One region of the Pectobacterium punjabense genome, then DNA from elsewhere that is predicted to be linked to it. Evidence: predicted binding sites of a transcription regulator. Region 1 holds the regulator's gene; the other holds the start of a gene.
The links. Region 1 encodes ArgR, which controls arginine synthesis, uptake and breakdown. Its sites were predicted from a motif close to ANTGAATAAAAATACANT; they were not measured.
Positions count from the first base shown of each region.

Region 2: the regulator ArgR is predicted to act here: its motif matches at 3,048-3,065, upstream of argF (ornithine carbamoyltransferase).

Region 1 covers NZ_CP038498.1:730,150-738,838, forward strand. Annotated here, with positions in the region: gene rpoD (RNA polymerase sigma factor RpoD) at 1-168, opposite strand, end outside; gene dnaG (DNA primase) at 323-2,077, opposite strand; gene rpsU (30S ribosomal protein S21) at 2,230-2,445, opposite strand; gene tsaD (tRNA (adenosine(37)-N6)-threonylcarbamoyltransferase complex transferase subunit TsaD) at 2,673-3,686, shown strand; gene argR (transcriptional regulator ArgR) at 3,755-4,225, opposite strand; gene mdh (malate dehydrogenase) at 4,695-5,633, shown strand; gene E2566_RS03305 (helix-turn-helix domain-containing protein) at 5,821-6,084, opposite strand; gene E2566_RS03310 (DNA-binding protein) at 6,273-6,659, shown strand; gene E2566_RS03315 (DNA-binding protein) at 6,908-7,282, shown strand; gene ispB (octaprenyl diphosphate synthase) at 7,362-8,333, opposite strand; gene rplU (50S ribosomal protein L21) at 8,590-8,689, shown strand, end outside.
Region 2 covers NZ_CP038498.1:466,050-474,738, reverse strand. Annotated here, with positions in the region: gene E2566_RS02205 (M48 family metallopeptidase) at 1-412, opposite strand, end outside; gene E2566_RS02200 (YjgN family protein) at 422-1,603, opposite strand; gene E2566_RS02195 (GNAT family N-acetyltransferase) at 1,898-2,401, shown strand; gene rraB (ribonuclease E inhibitor RraB) at 2,511-2,936, opposite strand; gene argF (ornithine carbamoyltransferase) at 3,098-4,105, shown strand; gene E2566_RS02180 (PAS domain-containing protein) at 4,158-4,823, opposite strand; gene E2566_RS02175 (helix-turn-helix transcriptional regulator) at 4,828-5,511, opposite strand; gene E2566_RS02170 (NanQ anomerase/TabA/YiaL family protein) at 5,880-6,344, opposite strand; gene pyrB (aspartate carbamoyltransferase) at 6,793-7,728, shown strand; gene pyrI (aspartate carbamoyltransferase regulatory subunit) at 7,744-8,208, shown strand; gene ridA (2-iminobutanoate/2-iminopropanoate deaminase) at 8,307-8,689, shown strand, end outside.

The DNA of each region.
Region 1 (8,689 bases):
CATCACCTGGATGCCCATGTCGTTAATCATCTGGATGATATCTTCGATCTGATCCGAGTCGATGATATCTTCCGGCAGATGGTCATTGACCTCAGCATAGGTCAGGTAGCCTTGCTCCTTACCACGGGTGACAAGCAGCTTCAGCTGTGACTGCGGGTTTTGCTCCATAAGACGGTATCCACACTTCAGAGTATTTGGGTTGGTGTCGGTCAGCGTAGTTCGCTAACAATAGCATTAGGGGTATTTTTATTATCGCCGCAGCCCCTGTAGCGGCTCTTTGCAGGGCTCGACCCTGCTATTTATCGGCAATTAAGCCTCTGTATCAGTGTTTTCTGGTCAACGCCAGTTGCAACGACCAAAGCTCTTTTTTTTCTTTGGCGTTGAGCCCATGCGTTCTGTCACGGGCTATCAATGTTTCTTGTCGCTGTTTCAACAGCTGATCGTAGAGCTCTGCCAGACTGATTCTGAACTTCTCGTCGAGCTCTTCCTCTACGATCATATGGTTCCATGAAGCCATGGTTTCAAGCTGTTTACGGTATTTGCTGTCGCGATATTTTTCCAACAGCAGGCCCATATTCATTCCTGGGCTGGCGTTGCAGGTTTTCACCAAATCCTGAAACAGCGATAAACCAGCCACTTTGTCTTCTTCAATGCCTTCCAGCGCGAGGTCAGGAACCTCTGTCGCCAGTCTTGGGTTTTGTACTAAAAGTCCTACAAGTATACGCATAGTTGTGACTTTTAGTTGCGGTGGCTGGTAGGATTGAGTCTGCTCAGCCACTTTGGGTAGCAGTCTGTCCAATTGGCTGTCGTCCAAAATCCCTAGTTTGTTACCGAGCTGCTGGCGTAAATACAGCCGCAGAGTTTCTCCCGGTACCTGGCCTATCAGCGGCAGCACCAGCGTGCTGAGCTTGGTTCTGCCATCGGGTGAACTCATATCCACCTGCTGTTGCAGTGTCTCGAACAGGAACTGCGACAGTGGCAGAGCCTGTTCCATGCGCTGTTCAAAGACGGCCTTGCCTTCTTTACGCACCAGTGTATCGGGGTCTTCACCGTCCGGCAGGAACATAAAGCGTAGCTGACGACCATCGTTCAAATAGGGTAGCGCAGTTTCCAGCGCGCGCCATGCCGCTTCGCGTCCGGCACGGTCTCCGTCGTAACAACACACCACCTGGTCTGTAGCACGAAATAGTAACTGAATATGATCGGCGGTCGTGGACGTCCCCAACGAGGCCACCGCATAATCAATACCAAACTGCGCCAGTGCCACCACATCCATATAGCCCTCAACAACCAAGAGTCGCTTGAGATCGGTGTGGCTCTGCTGCGCTTCATACAGGCCGTATAATTGGCGACCTTTATGAAAAATCTCTGTTTCCGGCGAGTTGAGATACTTTGGTGTACCGTCGCCTAATACCCGTCCGCCAAAGGCAATCACTCGACCCCGTTTGTCGCGGATAGGGAACATGACGCGCTCACGGAAACGGTCATACGTTCTGCCCTGATCGTTAGTCACCAGCATGCCGGCATCGTTCAATGTGCTACGGTTGTCATTATTTCGACCAAAGCGTTTTAGAACGTTATCCCAACCGGGCGGTGCGAAGCCAATTGCAAAATGGCTGATGACATCTGCGCTTAAGCCGCGCTGTTGCAGGTACTGTAACGCTGGCGTACCAACCGACTGTGTGAGCGCTTGCTGGTAAAACCCGCTCAGCTGCCCCATCAATTCGTACAGACTTTGCCGTTGGTGTCGCTCTAACTGAGTTGGGCCAGTGCCCGTTTCATAAGGCACTTCGAGGCCGTATTGGGTGGCCAGTTCTTCAATAGTTTCAACGAATTCGAGGCGATCGTAATTCATCAAAAAGTCAATGGCGTTGCCATGTGCGCCACAACCAAAACAGTGATAGAACTGTTTGTCACCATTTACGGTGAATGAGGGGGTTTTTTCGTGATGGAATGGACAACACGCATGGTAGTTTTTGCCCTGCTTTTTCAGTTTGACGCGCGCGTCAATGAGATCGACGATGTCGGTGCGAGCCAGCAGGTCATTAATAAATACGCGTGGGATTCGTCCAGCCATAAGCCCCTGGTGTATACCTTCTGTAACGTGGTTACATCGGATATAGCTTATAAACGACAACAAGCCGCGCTTCCTTTCGGAAAGCACGGCCTTCGTATGCAACTGCTAAGTCTGCGGATTAATCACGCGTAGGAGGGAAGCCCTCCTGAAAATTAATACAGACGAGTGCGGCGTGCGTTTTCTCGAGCCAATTTCTTCGCGTGACGTTTCACTGCAGAAGCTTTAGCGCGCTTACGTTCGGTCGTTGGTTTTTCATAAAACTCACGACGACGAACTTCAGCCAGAACGCCTGCTTTTTCACAGGAACGTTTGAAGCGACGCAGAGCTACGTCGAACGGCTCGTTTTCACGTACTTTAATTACCGGCATGTGCCTCTCACCTCAATAAATTCGGTTTGCCGCTGGCCTTGTGCCAGCCTTTTCAAAATGGTGCGGAATTCTACTGCAAACGTGACGCCTTTGTAAAGCATTGCGGTGATCATAAAACGCGCAACCAAGGCCAGCGCAGAAATCAGGCCGCTTATGGTAGACTATCCACAGTTTGAAGCAAGTGGCATTTAACGCGTGCTTGTATCGTCATCAAGGTAGGAACAGTAATGCGCGTATTGGGTATCGAAACATCCTGTGATGAAACTGGTGTGGCCATTTATGACACAACAACTGGTTTGCTCGCTAATCAATTATACAGCCAGGTCAAGTTGCATGCTGACTACGGTGGCGTAGTGCCTGAGCTTGCCTCACGTGACCACGTGCGTAAAACGGTGCCGTTAATTCAGGCAGCCTTGCGTGAAGCCGGGTTACAGGCCGGTGATATTGATGGCGTGGCTTATACCGCCGGGCCTGGCTTAGTTGGCGCATTATTGGTGGGCGCGACGGTTGGTCGTGCTCTTGCCTTCGCTTGGGGCGTTCCGGCGATTCCTGTGCACCACATGGAAGGGCATTTGCTGGCACCCATGTTGGAAGATAACCCTCCAGCATTTCCCTTCGTCGCGTTGCTGGTTTCTGGCGGTCATACGCAGCTCATCAGCGTGACGGGTATTGGCGAATACCGTTTGCTGGGTGAATCGGTTGACGATGCTGCGGGTGAAGCGTTTGATAAAACCGCCAAATTACTGGGATTGGATTATCCGGGGGGGCCAATGCTGTCGAAAATGGCGCAGGCGGGCGATCCCCATCGCTTTACGTTTCCACGTCCGATGACTGATAGGCCGGGGTTGGATTTTAGCTTCTCTGGGCTAAAAACGTTTGCTGCTAATACGATTCGTAGCAATGGTGATGACGATCAAACGCGTGCCGACATTGCACGTGCGTTTGAAGATGCCGTCGTGGATACGCTGGCCATCAAATGTCGTCGTGCGCTGGATGAAACGGGCTTTAAACGACTGGTCATGGCAGGAGGCGTCAGTGCAAATCGGACGCTGCGCCAGCGTCTAGGTGAGGTGATGGCGAAACGCGGTGGTGAAGTGTTTTATGCGCGTCCCGAGTTTTGCACGGATAACGGCGCGATGATTGCCTATGCGGGCAGCGTTCGCCTAGTTCACGGCGCTAGCCAGACGCTTGGCGTCTCTGTTCGACCACGCTGGCCATTGGCTGAATTACCCGCGGTGTGAGCGTTCGGGCGATAATCACTACGTGTAGCAGGCCTACACGTAGTAAAAAGTGGCACCAGACGAGCGGATTACAGCTCTTGTTCGAATAACACCAGAATTGCTTCGTAAAGTTGTTTGACGCTGAAGCCTCTGGCTGGCGTGGTGAAGATGGTGTCATCACCCGCGATGGTGCCAAGAATACCTTCAGATTTCCCAAGTGAATCTAGCAGGCGGGCGATGAGCTGCGCGGCTCCTGGGCTGGTATGGATCACGATGACAGCGTCGTTGTAGTCCACGTCCAACACCAGGTTCTTTAGCGGGCTGGACGTAGTAGGGACACCGAGCTCGGCTGGAAGACAATACACCATCTCCATTTTTGCATTGCGCGTGCGCACTGCGCCAAATTTCGTTAGCATGCGCGACACTTTGGATTGGTTGATGTTTTCAAATCCTTCATCTTGCAATGCCTGAACAATTTCACTTTGTGAACTGAACTTCTCTTCCTTTAACAGCGCTTTGAACGCTTTAACGAGGTCTTCTTGTTTTGTCGAATTTCGCATTCTGCACCGGATTAATTGTTATGGTTAATCTTTCTATTATGCAGTTGTGTGAATTTTTATGCAATTAAATTGCGTATAATTCCAGTCGATTTCCCCAGATATGCGCTAGTTGCTGTTTTCAAAAAAATTGAGCCTCCCGGTAGTCCGAAAAATGCGTCCTTCGTCACATAAAAGTAAATCAAATGTTATCAGAATGATGTTGTTTGGACGCCATTGATCGGTGTAATGTAGCGCACTGGTTAAACGCACGTGAATGAATACCACGTTATAGCTCAATAACTTATTAACTTTACTTACCTTTCAAACGAATGGCTGTTTTTGATTTATTATTAGAGACATAGCGTATCTTTATCTCTCATGTTATTTGCAGAAAGATAAGTAGACTAATTTTATCTGTATTTTTTACATTCTGTTTATAACCAAATGAATTCACGGCACTTTTTTATTTTACGATAATAAGGAGTTTAGGATGAAAGTTGCAGTTCTCGGAGCAGCAGGTGGTATCGGTCAGGCACTCGCACTCCTCCTCAAAACCCAGCTTCCTTCAGGTTCAGAACTATCCCTTTACGATATTGCTCCGGTAACACCGGGTGTTGCTGTCGATCTGAGCCATATTCCTACAGCAGTGAAGATCAAAGGCTATAGCGGTGAAGACGCTAAACCGGCACTTGCCGGTGCGGATATTGTGCTGATTTCTGCCGGTGTGGCACGCAAACCTGGTATGGATCGTTCCGATCTGTTCAACGTCAACGCAGGTATTGTGCGTAACTTGGTTGAACAAATTGCAGTTACCTGCCCGAAAGCCTGCATCGGTATCATTACTAACCCGGTGAACACGACCGTCGCTATCGCGGCCGAAGTGCTGAAAAAAGCCGGCGTGTATGACAAAAACAAACTGTTCGGTGTAACCACGCTGGATATCATCCGTTCCAACACGTTTGTTGCCGAGTTGAAAGGCAAACAGCCGCAGGATATTAACGTGCCAGTTATCGGCGGACACTCTGGTGTGACGATTCTGCCTCTGCTCTCTCAGGTTCCTGGTATCAGCTTCAGTGAGCAAGAAGTGGCCGATCTGACCAAGCGTATCCAGAATGCGGGCACCGAGGTTGTTGAAGCCAAAGCAGGTGGCGGATCGGCAACGTTGTCTATGGGGCAGGCTGCTGCGCGTTTTGGTTTGTCTCTGGTTCGTGCGCTGCAAGGCGAAAGCGGTGTGGTGGAATGTGCGTATGTTGAGAGTGATGGCAAGCATGCCCGCTTCTTCGCTCAGCCGATTCTGTTAGGTAAAGATGGCGTCGCCGAGCGTAAAGACATTGGCGCATTAAGTGCGTTTGAGCAAAATGCACTGAACAGCATGCTGGATACGCTGAAGCAGGATATTGAGCTAGGCGAGACGTTCATCAAAAATTAATTACCCGTCATACTTCAAGCTGCATGTGCGTTGGCTTTCCTCGCTCGCCCCAGTCACTTACTTATGTAAGCTCCTGGGGACTCTCTGCGTCGCCGCCTTCCTGCAACTCGAATTATTTAGGGTATTATTGAATGTTAATAATACGCAGAATAAAAAGCCGGAGATGTCGATCTCCGGCTTTTCTTTTTTAATCGGGGCGGATGAGTTTTTTTCTATCGATAAGCTCATTGGTTTCTGGATTGTAATATCGGCTGGGCCAAATCTCTGATGGGTGAATACTTAGCGCATCGGCGATAAGCCATTCCCCTTTGGGCCAAGGGCGTGATAACGCGTTAGCTAGTGTAGATGAGCTTAATCCGGCCGCTCGCGATACTGCCGCCAGCGTCGTATTTTTCTTGCGCAGTGCAGCAATGATATCAGCAGGATGCCAGTCTTGTTTCCTTAAAATCATAATCCTTCCCTTATTTGCTATAAGACGACTGTAGATTAGTGGTATAAATAACGGATGTTAGTTATATGCCGAGCTAACATGACATTATTATTTGGAAATAATATAGCATTAATTTTCCTTAAAATTCTCAATTAATTTCCAAAATAAATGCGTTTTTGTTAGGGATGGCACTATCAGGATGAAAGGCAATGAAAAAAGAGTGGTTTGCTACCAGCGAATTGGTTGGAGTCGGCGGCCTTCCGAAATCAAGACAAGGATTGAATAAGCGCGCCCGCGAAGATGGATGGGAGAAACGTCGCCGTAAAGGCGTCCAGGGAAGGGGAGTGGAGTACTCAATTAACAGCTTGCCGGAGACGGTAAGAAAGTCCCTATTACTCGAAATCGAGCCTTCCGCCTACTCGGCGAGACAGCCTGCGGCACTGGCCGTATGGATGCAGATCTATCAGCAACTATCTGAAAAAGAAAGAGATGAATTAATTGCTTATATCCTACGGGTCGGGGTGTCTACTACGCTGAGCCAGTTGGGTATTAGGCCATTAGATGGGGACGTTGTCTCATCTATAGAGATTGACTGAATTACCACTAATACGTGCTCTGATCGCTAATCCTAGCGATAGAGAAGAGTCTGGGTTGTCTTTTGTTTTGTCGCATTGTTCTGGCCGCTATGTTGTGGCATTGCGCTGGATTTAATCATTTCTTCTATTACTTAGGTGTGTCGATAACGCGTAAAAGTTAGCGGTTTAGGTAATTATAGTCTATTATATGGAAACTTTTGGGCGAGTTGACGTAATGCCTGTTCAAAACAAACAAGGGAGTGACGAGTATGGACAAAGAATGGTTTGCAACAAGTGAGCTGGTCGGCGTAGGTGGATTGCCTAAGTCACCGCAGGGGCTGAACAAACGAGCACGAGACGACGGTTGGGAAAAGCGCCGACGGAAAGGGGTTCAAGGGCGTGGCGTCGAATACTCTATTCGCAGTTTGCCGAATGAAGTCAGAAACTCTTTACTGGTGAAAGAGAATCCGCCAACAGAATATTATCGTATCGATAATGAGCCGACCCTGCTGTCATCATGGGTGCATATTTTCCATCAGCTATCCGTTGATGAACGTGCCCAACTGATTAATTTCATCTTGCGTGAAGGCACAATAGCAATGTTGTCTCGATTGGATGATGCCACCATCGATCAAACTGCCTAATTTGTTGAGCGAGTAGCGCTGCAAGGCAGCGCTACTTAGACTGAATCAATATTTTTGCCAGGAAAAATCTAACACCACGTTAGAAATCGCGCTGTACGGCTAAGTGGGCAAGTCCTTCAAGTGCCACACGGTACGGCGTGTCTGGTAGTAACTGTAGCGCACTGATCGCCTTATCCGCCTCTTCTTCCGCACGCTGGCGCGTATAATCGAGTGAACCGCATTGCTGCATTGCAGCCAGAACCGGTTCCAGCAGATGGCGCCCGTTTCCTTCTTCAATCGCAGTGCGAATCAGCGAGCTCTGTTCTGCATTCCCATTACGCATGGCGTGCAGCAACGGCAGCGTTGGTTTGCCTTCATTAAGGTCATCGCCTGTGTTTTTGCCCAGCGTTTTGCCGTCTGCACTGTAATCTAGCAAATCGTCAATTAATTGGAATGCAGTGCCTAGATAGCGACCGTAGTCCTGAAGTGCTTTTTCTTGCTCTGGCGTCGCGCCTGCAAGGATAGAGGATGACTGCGCTGCGGCTTCAAATAAACGTGCCGTTTTGCTGTAAATGACGCGCATGTAACTCTCTTCCGTGATATCCGGGTCGTTGCAATTCATTAACTGCAAGACTTCCCCTTCAGCAATCACGTTTACCGCTTCTGACATCAGCGCCAGCACACGTAACGATTCAAGGCTGGTCATCATCTGGAAGGCGCGGGTATAGATAAAATCTCCAACCAGCACGCTTGCCGCGTTGCCAAAGGCAGCATTGGCCGTTGCTTTACCCCGGCGCATGTCGGATTCGTCTACCACGTCATCATGCAGCAGCGTTGCGGTATGAATAAATTCGATCAGTGCGGCGACAGTGACATGTTTATCCCCGTCATAGGCAAGGGCTCTGGCTGCAAGCACGGCGATCATCGGACGTATCCGTTTTCCACCACCGCTGATGATGTAATGCCCAAGCTGGTTGATCAAAACGACGTCGGAATTCAGTTGTTCAAGAATGACTTTGTTAACAGCCGCCATATCCTGCGCGGTTAATGTTGTAATTTGTTCTAGATTCATGGTTTATGCCAACGTATGTCTTCAACACTGCCGTAAGATTGCTGTTGCATATCGGCAAGATGGAACTTATTAAGCAGATTGTACTTGAAAAATGAGAGAGATAAACGGCAGTTCATACGTTGTATTCTTTTTCTTCACATCCGTTGATTATGCACTTGTCATCCTCAGTATTTTTGCGTAGAATTCGCGCCCTATTATGAATATTTATAGCGCGCTCTGAAACCTATTAACGGGTGCGCGGAAAGCGGAGTTTTATATGTACGCAGTTTTCCAAAGTGGTGGTAAACAACACCGAGTAAGCGAAGGACAAACCGTTCGCTTGGAAAAGCTGGACATCGCAACTGGTGAAGCCGTTG
Region 2 (8,689 bases), 260 kb from region 1:
GTTGTCCCAGTTGCTGTTCGATAGCGGTAGGGATGCGTAGCGCCAGCGCGGAACTCGCCCAAGGCAACACCACGTAAACGTAGTTTATGACGATCAAAATCGTGGCAAATAACGTGAAAATCACGCCACGCTTATGGCGTTCCAGCCGATGGACAAACCCCGGCCGGCGTCGTGCGGAATACCAGGCACGAAAAACGGGATCGTCGGCAGGAACAAAACGACCGCCATCAGGAAACGTTAATATCAGAGGAATAGAACCCAGCGCATCGGAAACCGTGACTTGCTCCAACGCAAATGTGGTGTTCGATGACCCGGTGTTCAGCACCATCGTCGAACCATTGTCCGTTAAATGAAGAGAAGCGGCCACGCGGGCCGCCAATCCGGGGTATTGATAATGCCCCTCAATATTCATATTCCTGCCTTACAGGCCGACACCCAAATCGAGCGCCTGCACCGCTTCTTCGGCCAGTGCGCTGTTTGCTGTGTCCTGATGTGCCTGAACGTGCAGCAGTGCCAGATCGCCTTCAACCGCTGTCGCATTCGCGATATAGCGTGCATGGCGAATCTCTGCGACTGGTGCAGCCCAACCCAAAGAGAAAATAGTGATCAGGCTATTGGTTATCAGCAGCCCCATGTAAGACATCGTTTGCATGGAAGAATGCAATTTCACACCACCGTTCAGCGACGTCTGATTAAACAGATAATTACGCTGCGCGACCACCAGATAGCTGCTGGAAACCAGCACACCCAGCAGCGCCACAACAACCATCATGATCATATTAAAGACGTTGCTCAGCAGCATCATCATGACGAGATCTTCATTTCCACCACCCATCATAATAGTTTGGAATAGCGTGAAGAAGAATGAACTCATGAATGACAACGATGCGATCAGGAAAGGAACAAAAATCAGCAGGCTAACCAGGGAAAATTTAATAAACGCTGCTTTCGTTAATTCTGCGTTAAACGCGGTTTTACCGAAGAACAGATTATTCACATAGAAATCAAGCTGCATCATTTTCATGATGCCATTTACCGCGGCAAACCCCGGAATAGCAATCGCCAGCGTAATAAGCCCAATCAGAATTGGGCTATTGCTCTGCATACCGATCATGATAACCACAACCAGAGCAATATAAAAAGCCAGCAGTAACAGGATAGGGCAAAGCAGCAATACCCAATACGCACGGCCCGTCTTGCAATGATAGTTAAAACGGACGCCGCGATAGCTGGACATAATGGCACCATAACGCCAGTTGCGGATCACGATAACCGGAATAAGTGCCGCAAATGCCAATGCAAGAATCGTCCCCAGCGTGGGTGATATCGCCAATACAAAATAAAACAGAATCAAACCGGCGATAACCAGCAGACGCCCTTTAAGGATCTGAATAGGCTGCGCGTGGTAATCAAAACGGTCACCGTTAATTTCTGTGTTACCGTAAAAATAACGACGACGACGCACCGTGGCCCAGGCAGAATAAATACCGAGAGTGATGACCGTTAATAACGCATTCACCAGCCAAATTGCAAAATATTCCCCAGCCTTACCATGAAACTGCACGCGATGCAGCGCGCTATCTTTTGAAGTATTGATGGTCATAACCCTTTCATCCTAAAAGAAATAAGCCAGATAAACGTATTATTCGATACGTTAGTGGCATACAAAAAGCGGCTCATTTAAGCATGTCCTGTTAATCACAACAATAAAAGTTAACAAAAATCAAACAAGTTCATATACTTACTAATTACATGGAATAGGGAAATCCACAAAGTAAAAAACACATTGATAACGTGAAGTCGGCGAGTATAGACGTTGCATCAATGTGGCCTGAAATGGTATTACAATCGGCCAAGATCATTACCCTCGTAAACCGTAAGAACAAGAGTACGTATTATGACAACCGCGACCTCCACCAATCTTCAGCTACGTCCAATCACCGAACAGGACGATGCAGCCATCGCACAAGTCATCCGCCAGGTTTCTGCTGAATTTGGTTTGACGGCCGACAAAGGTTACACCGTTTCCGACCCTAATCTGGATACGCTGTTTACTCTATATAGTCAGCCGAAAAGCGCCTACTGGGTGGTTGAATATGACGGCCGGGTCGTGGGCGGCGGCGGCGTTGCCCCGCTGGTCGCAGGGGAGGAGGATGTGTGTGAATTACAGAAGATGTATTTCCTACCCGTCGTGCGGGGTAAAGGTTTGGCACGTCAGCTAGCAATACAGGCACTTGATTTTGCACGTGAGCAGGGTTTTCGCCGCTGCTATCTGGAAACAACCGGCCACCTGACCAGCGCGATCCGGCTGTATGAATCACTGGGCTTCGAGCTAATTCCCCATTCAATGGGTAACACGGGTCATACCGATTGTGAAGTGACGATGCTGAAGGTACTGTAATAGGCTGAAAGTACGGTAATACCGCGCGGTCATACCGAATAAAAAACGCCGCAGGGGTTCCGGCGGCGTTTTCAGTGAGGCGTGTTCTTTCGAGTTAATGACTCAATAATTAGTGGCGCTTGCCGTCATCATCTTCATCATAAAAATCTTCGTCATCCCCGTCTTCTTCGCCTTCACCATCTGGATCTTCGAAGTAGGTGCCCCAACCGTCGTAATTCACACCGTGGCGTTCTGCCAACGCCAGCAGCTGTTCTACCTGTGCGTCGATCAGTTCCGCATTCAGCGCAACTTCACTGATGGCATCACAGCACATCAGCAACACGCCATCTTCCACTTCCAGTTCTTCCGCATCCGTCACTTCGTAGCCCAGTTTGAAGGCTTCTACAGCAACTTTTTCCAACACTTCAAACTTCTCAGCGGAGAAATGGTGTTCAATGGTATAGAGCGCGTCAGGATCGCTGCCATCATCCAGCAGTTCTTCAATGATCAGGCGTGTCTCTTCCCGTTGTTCTTCCAGTAATTCGCGATTTGCCATGCCTCAGTCCTCATTAATCGACGTAATATTGCTTATTGTCCCACAGCCCTGCGGCTTGCTCCACCACAAAGTTTGATATCACCACTTGAATTTGAATAATTACACATATAAAGTGAATTTTAATTCAATCAATAGTATTGAGCCACATGGAGAGATACATCATGCAACCATTCTATAAACGTCACTTTTTAAGGTTAATGGATTTTACACCCGCAGAAATTGCCCATCTTTTAACCCTGTCAACGACACTAAAGGCTGATAAAAAAAACGGGACCGAAGCCCGCCGCCTGCAAGGTAAAAACATCGCACTCATCTTCGAAAAAGATTCGACTCGTACTCGCTGCTCTTTCGAAGTTGCTGCATACGATCAGGGCGCGCAAGTGACCTATCTCGGCCCGAGCGGTAGCCAAATCGGTCATAAAGAATCCATCAAGGATACCGCACGTGTACTGGGAAGAATGTACGACGGCATTCAATATCGCGGCTACGGTCAGCAAATTGTGGAAACGCTGGCGCAATACGCGGGCGTTCCAGTGTGGAACGGACTGACAAACGAATTCCACCCCACACAGTTGCTGGCCGATCTGCTGACAATGCAGGAACATTTGCCAAGTAAAGCGCTGTCAGAGATGACGCTCGTTTACGTGGGCGATGCGCGCAACAACATGGGCAACACCATGCTGGAAGCGGCAGCGCTGACCGGATTAGATTTACGCCTTGTTGCGCCAAAAGCCTGCTGGCCGGATGCCGGTCTGGTGGCTGAGTGTCAGGCAGCGGCAGAGCAAACGGGTGGCAGCATCACGCTGACGGAAGATATCGCCGCAGGCGTTGCGGGCGCAGATTTCATTTATACCGACGTTTGGGTTTCCATGGGCGAGCCAAAAGAGACCTGGAAGGAGCGTATCGCACTGCTGAAACCGTATCAGGTGAACACGGCGATGATCGCCGCAACGGGCAATCCACAGGTGAAATTTCTGCACTGCCTGCCTGCATTCCATGATGACCAGACGACCATGGGTCAACAAATGGCGGAACAGTACGGCCTGCACGGCGGAATGGAAGTCACGGACGAGGTCTTTGAATCCGCACACAGTATCGTGTTCGATCAGGCGGAAAACCGCATGCACACCATTAAAGCCGTGATGGTCGCCACGCTGGTACAAGATTAAGATTTAGCCTGCCTTTGATGTGTTTAAAAACAGATCAGAGGTAGGCAGTCCCTCAGGTAATCGACACATGCCCTTTTATCAGAAAAAAAGGAGGAATGTAGTTATCCCACCCTTTTTGGTTGCAGTGTTGGATCAGGGCGGTGCTGTTTGCCACACCTGCTTTATCACAGCAACGCGTTATCCGGTTACGAAGCGTTGAAGAACTTATACCGAGTATGTCCGGAATACGGTTCTGCTTCACCCCGCTCTGTAGTAAAAGAACAACCTCCCACTCCTTGTCTGTAAAAATATTTGCCGGTCGGGTGAACACAACGGGCTTCCTTTCGCATGGCATAAGAAAGGTTGAAAAATAAACATTGGTGATTTCTATGTAAGTGCAAACAATCCCGCCATTGCCATCATTGAGCCGCCAAGGGCGCTTCTCCACCAGAAAAGACCTGAGTCTATTTCGTCTTCCGTAATCAAATGTTTTGAGGACAATACTCATTTCATTTGTGGTCAATATTTTTTGGTCGTCATACAGTATATGGCCGTAGTGCTCGCTGATATCGGGCGTTAAGTCAGTGTCGAGACAGCCTAAAAGTTTATTTTCTGTTACGCCGAAATACTGACATGCCATCTTATTGCCATAAACATACTGGGAGTTACAGTCCTTTATTGCCCAGCCAAACAAAGAGTTATCAAAGTAATACTCAACAGGAGTCAAATCTGGGTCCATCAGGTTAGCCTCTGATAATGATATGTCCTTTTTTCAGAAAGAACAGCGGGATGTAGTTATCAAATCGGTTATCTCTACAGTATTCCTTTAAGCCTGATAGTGAATTCAAGCCTGTTTTTCTGTAGCAGCTTCGGAGTCTGCTGTTAACGGCATCGACGGTGATTGAGAGGATACTGCTTATATCTTTAAGCATCATCCCACAGACAAGCAGGTAAATAACCTCCCACTCCTTCTCGGTAAATATTGTAGAAGGGGGCTCGAAGGTGGAGTGTTGAATTATGGTTCCATTTAGCAACGAGGTCGGTGTGATGATCCTAACATGTCTGACGCTGATAACTGTGCCTATACAGTTGCGATGTTCATCATAGATTGGCTCCTGAATATTGTAGGCAGGCTGCATTATTTTTTCCGTGCCTTGAATATGCGTTGTAATGGCTCTCACCGCCTTACCCGTACGCTCTATCTCTCGTTCCTGCTGGTTAAAAATGTCTGAAAATTCGGCGACAGGAACAGGGATATCCCTAATATTCAAGCCTTCATAATCATAACGAGTTGATATGGTTTGCCAGGTTTTAAAGGTGTTATTGACATAAATAAAACGGGAGTTTGTGTCTTTTATTGCCCAGCCGACAAGAGGGTCGCCTTCGAACATGGCGATTAATCTGTCAGGTAATGTAATTTGTTTCATCAGCGCATCCCTACATTAAAATTACCCTACATAAAATATGCCGTACCTGATATGCACCTGTTTATAAAAACTAAAATAGAATAAAAAGTCTGTGACAGGCCAATGCCAGGGAAAACATCCTACATAATGTAAAGTAATAATATACCTATAATCGAAAGATCATGAGATTTTCTAGCAAGAAAATCATTTTCTGAATAATGCCAGTCGGTTAAGCAGCTGACTGGCTATTTTTTTCTAGGCCTTGCGGTATTTATGTGGTTTTTCCTTTACCACTCTGTAGAAGGGGAAAACCACCGAGAGGCCTCTGAGGCATCATTGCCATTCTTTTCTTCCATTTTATGGTTGAACGTTCCTTGTTCACAGAAATCCTACACCAGCGATGCGTCGATTTTCACCACGGCTTTGCGCACGTGCGCGGGCTCACCCACGGCACACAGCGGTTTGTGCACTTCACCTGGGAAGAAGACGACAAAATCCCCTTCCTGCATCACAAACTGTTTTTCCTGCTCGCCAGCAGGTAAGAAAGCAATGTCTTTATCCGCCAGCCAATCGGTATCCGGTTTGCCCGCAGGTAGGTTGCTGAACGTCATCCCTTCCACACCGGACAACACAATCTGAATGTCCAGATATTTAGCATGATACTCGGCGCGGCGTTTCTCCAGCAGGTCAGTACTGTCGTTGGAGATCAGCACGAATACGTTGTTACCCTCGATATCGTGCTTGCCCAGCGGGGTATCCGCCGTGATATTTTGCTTCACGTACTCAATCGCTTCACGCAGTTTGGCAGGCAGATAAGGAACCAGACCAAGGTGGTGGACATTGCCAGTAATCATAAAAACCTCGTTGATAGAAAAAATGAAACCCTGTTTTACAATCCTTATACTCTCCAAATGTGACGCCCGCCAGCGCGTTAATCCGAAACAGTGAACTGCTCATCACTCTTCTCAACCACTCTTCCCCTGCCTACAGTCACCATGCGTATAGCACTCACTCCGCAACCGATTGCGATGCGTAAAAAACCACGTTTTCTGCTTGAAATAGCCTAGTCGGCGCGTATAATTCCCGACAGTTTGCCGGGAGGGGTCATGCACCGTTACACCAAAAAATCCGCTGCTTATGTTGGTTCTCAACCACAACTGCCATCCGGCAGCCAGCCAGCGTTTTCCTTTCCGTTGCTCAATCGATCAATTAAGAAAGCCCCTCAATGAGGGGCTTTTTTTTGCCCACCGTCCGGGCCGCCAGATACGACATTTCCTGTTTACTCGTTAGGAGAAAGACAACATGGTCAATCCGCTCTATCAAAAACATATTATTTCGATTAACGACCTCAGCCGGGAAGATTTAGAGCTGGCGCTGAATGTCGCCGCCAGCCTGAAAGCTAAACCTCAGCCTGAGCTGTTAAAACATAAAGTGATTGCCAGTTGCTTCTTCGAGGCCTCCACCCGGACGCGTCTATCCTTTGAAACCGCGATGCATCGCCTGGGCGCCTCCGTCGTCGGTTTCGCCGACAGCAATAACACATCGCTGGGGAAAAAGGGTGAAACGCTGGCCGACACGATCTCCGTCATCAGCCAATATGTTGATGCCATCGTGATGCGTCATCCGCAGGAAGGCGCGTCCCGCCTTGCCACCGAGTTTTCTGGCGGTATTCCGGTACTGAACGCTGGTGACGGCGCGAACCAGCATCCCACGCAGACGCTGCTCGATCTGTTCACCATTCAGGAAACGCAAGGCCGGCTGAATAACATCAACATCGCGATGGTCGGCGATTTGAAATATGGTCGCACCGTGCATTCACTCACGCAGGCGCTGGCTAAGTTCGAAGGCAACCGCTTCTACTTCATCGCCCCAGACGCATTGGCAATGCCGGACTACATTCTGAGCATGCTGAAAGAGAAGAATATTGCCTACAGCCTGCACAACAGCATCGACGACGTCGTCGGCGAACTGGATATTCTCTACATGACACGCGTCCAGAAAGAGCGTTTGGACCCATCCGAATACATCAACATCAAATCCCAGTTTGTCCTGCGCGCCGCCGACCTGCACCGCGCCCGCCCGAATTTGAAAGTGCTGCACCCGCTGCCACGCGTCGATGAAATCACCATTGATGTGGATGCCACGCCTTACGCCTATTATTTCCAACAGGCGGGAAACGGCATTTACGCCCGTCAGGCGCTGCTGGCACTGGTCTTGAATCGCGAACTGGTTCTGTAAGAGGAAAAAACCATCATGACACACGATAACAAATTACAGGTTGAAGCGATCAAACGTGGCACGGTGATCGACCACATTCCCGCACAGGTCGGTTTTAAACTGCTGACGCTGTTTAAACTGACGGCGACAGACCAGCGCATCACCATCGGCCTGAATTTGCCGTCCAACCACCTTGGGCGCAAAGATCTGATCAAGATCGAAAACGTGTTTCTAACGGAACAGCAGGCGAATCAGTTGGCGATTTACGCACCGCAGGCGACCGTCAATCAGATTGATGAGTATGACGTGGTGCGCAAGCTGGTGCCGACGCTGCCAGACCACATTACCGGCGTGCTCACTTGCCCAAACAGCAACTGCATCAGCCGTAGCGAACCGGTGTCATCGTCATTCAGCGTTAAGCAACGCGACGGCGACGTTCACCTGAAGTGCAAGTACTGTGAGAAAGAGTTTGAGCGTCAGGCTGTGCTGCAAGATCGCTAGTTTTCTGCTTTGCCCCGTAATGGACATTGCCTGTCACGGGGCTTTTTTGAATAATGGCTGCGTCCGCGTTCCTTTTACGCCCCCACCAAGGAGATACCATGTCACGCATTATCAGCACTGAGCACGCCCCAGCCGCCATCGGCCCTTATGTTCAAGGCGTCGACCTTGGCAGTATGATCTTCACGTCTGGTCAGATCCCCGTGAATCCAAAAAGCGGTCTGGTGGCTGACAACATCACCGCCCAGACGCGCCAGTCACTGGAAAACGTTCAGGCGATTGTGGAAGCCGCTGGCCTGAAAGTGTCCGATATCGTGAAAATGACCGTGTTCGTGAAAGACCTGCACGATTTCGCTCTCGTGAACACCGCATATGAAGCCTTCTTCAACGAACATAGCGCACCATTCCCGGCTCGCTCTTGCGTTGAAGTCGCCCGCCTGCCGAAAGACGTGAAGATCGAAATCGAAGCGATCGCCGTTCGCCG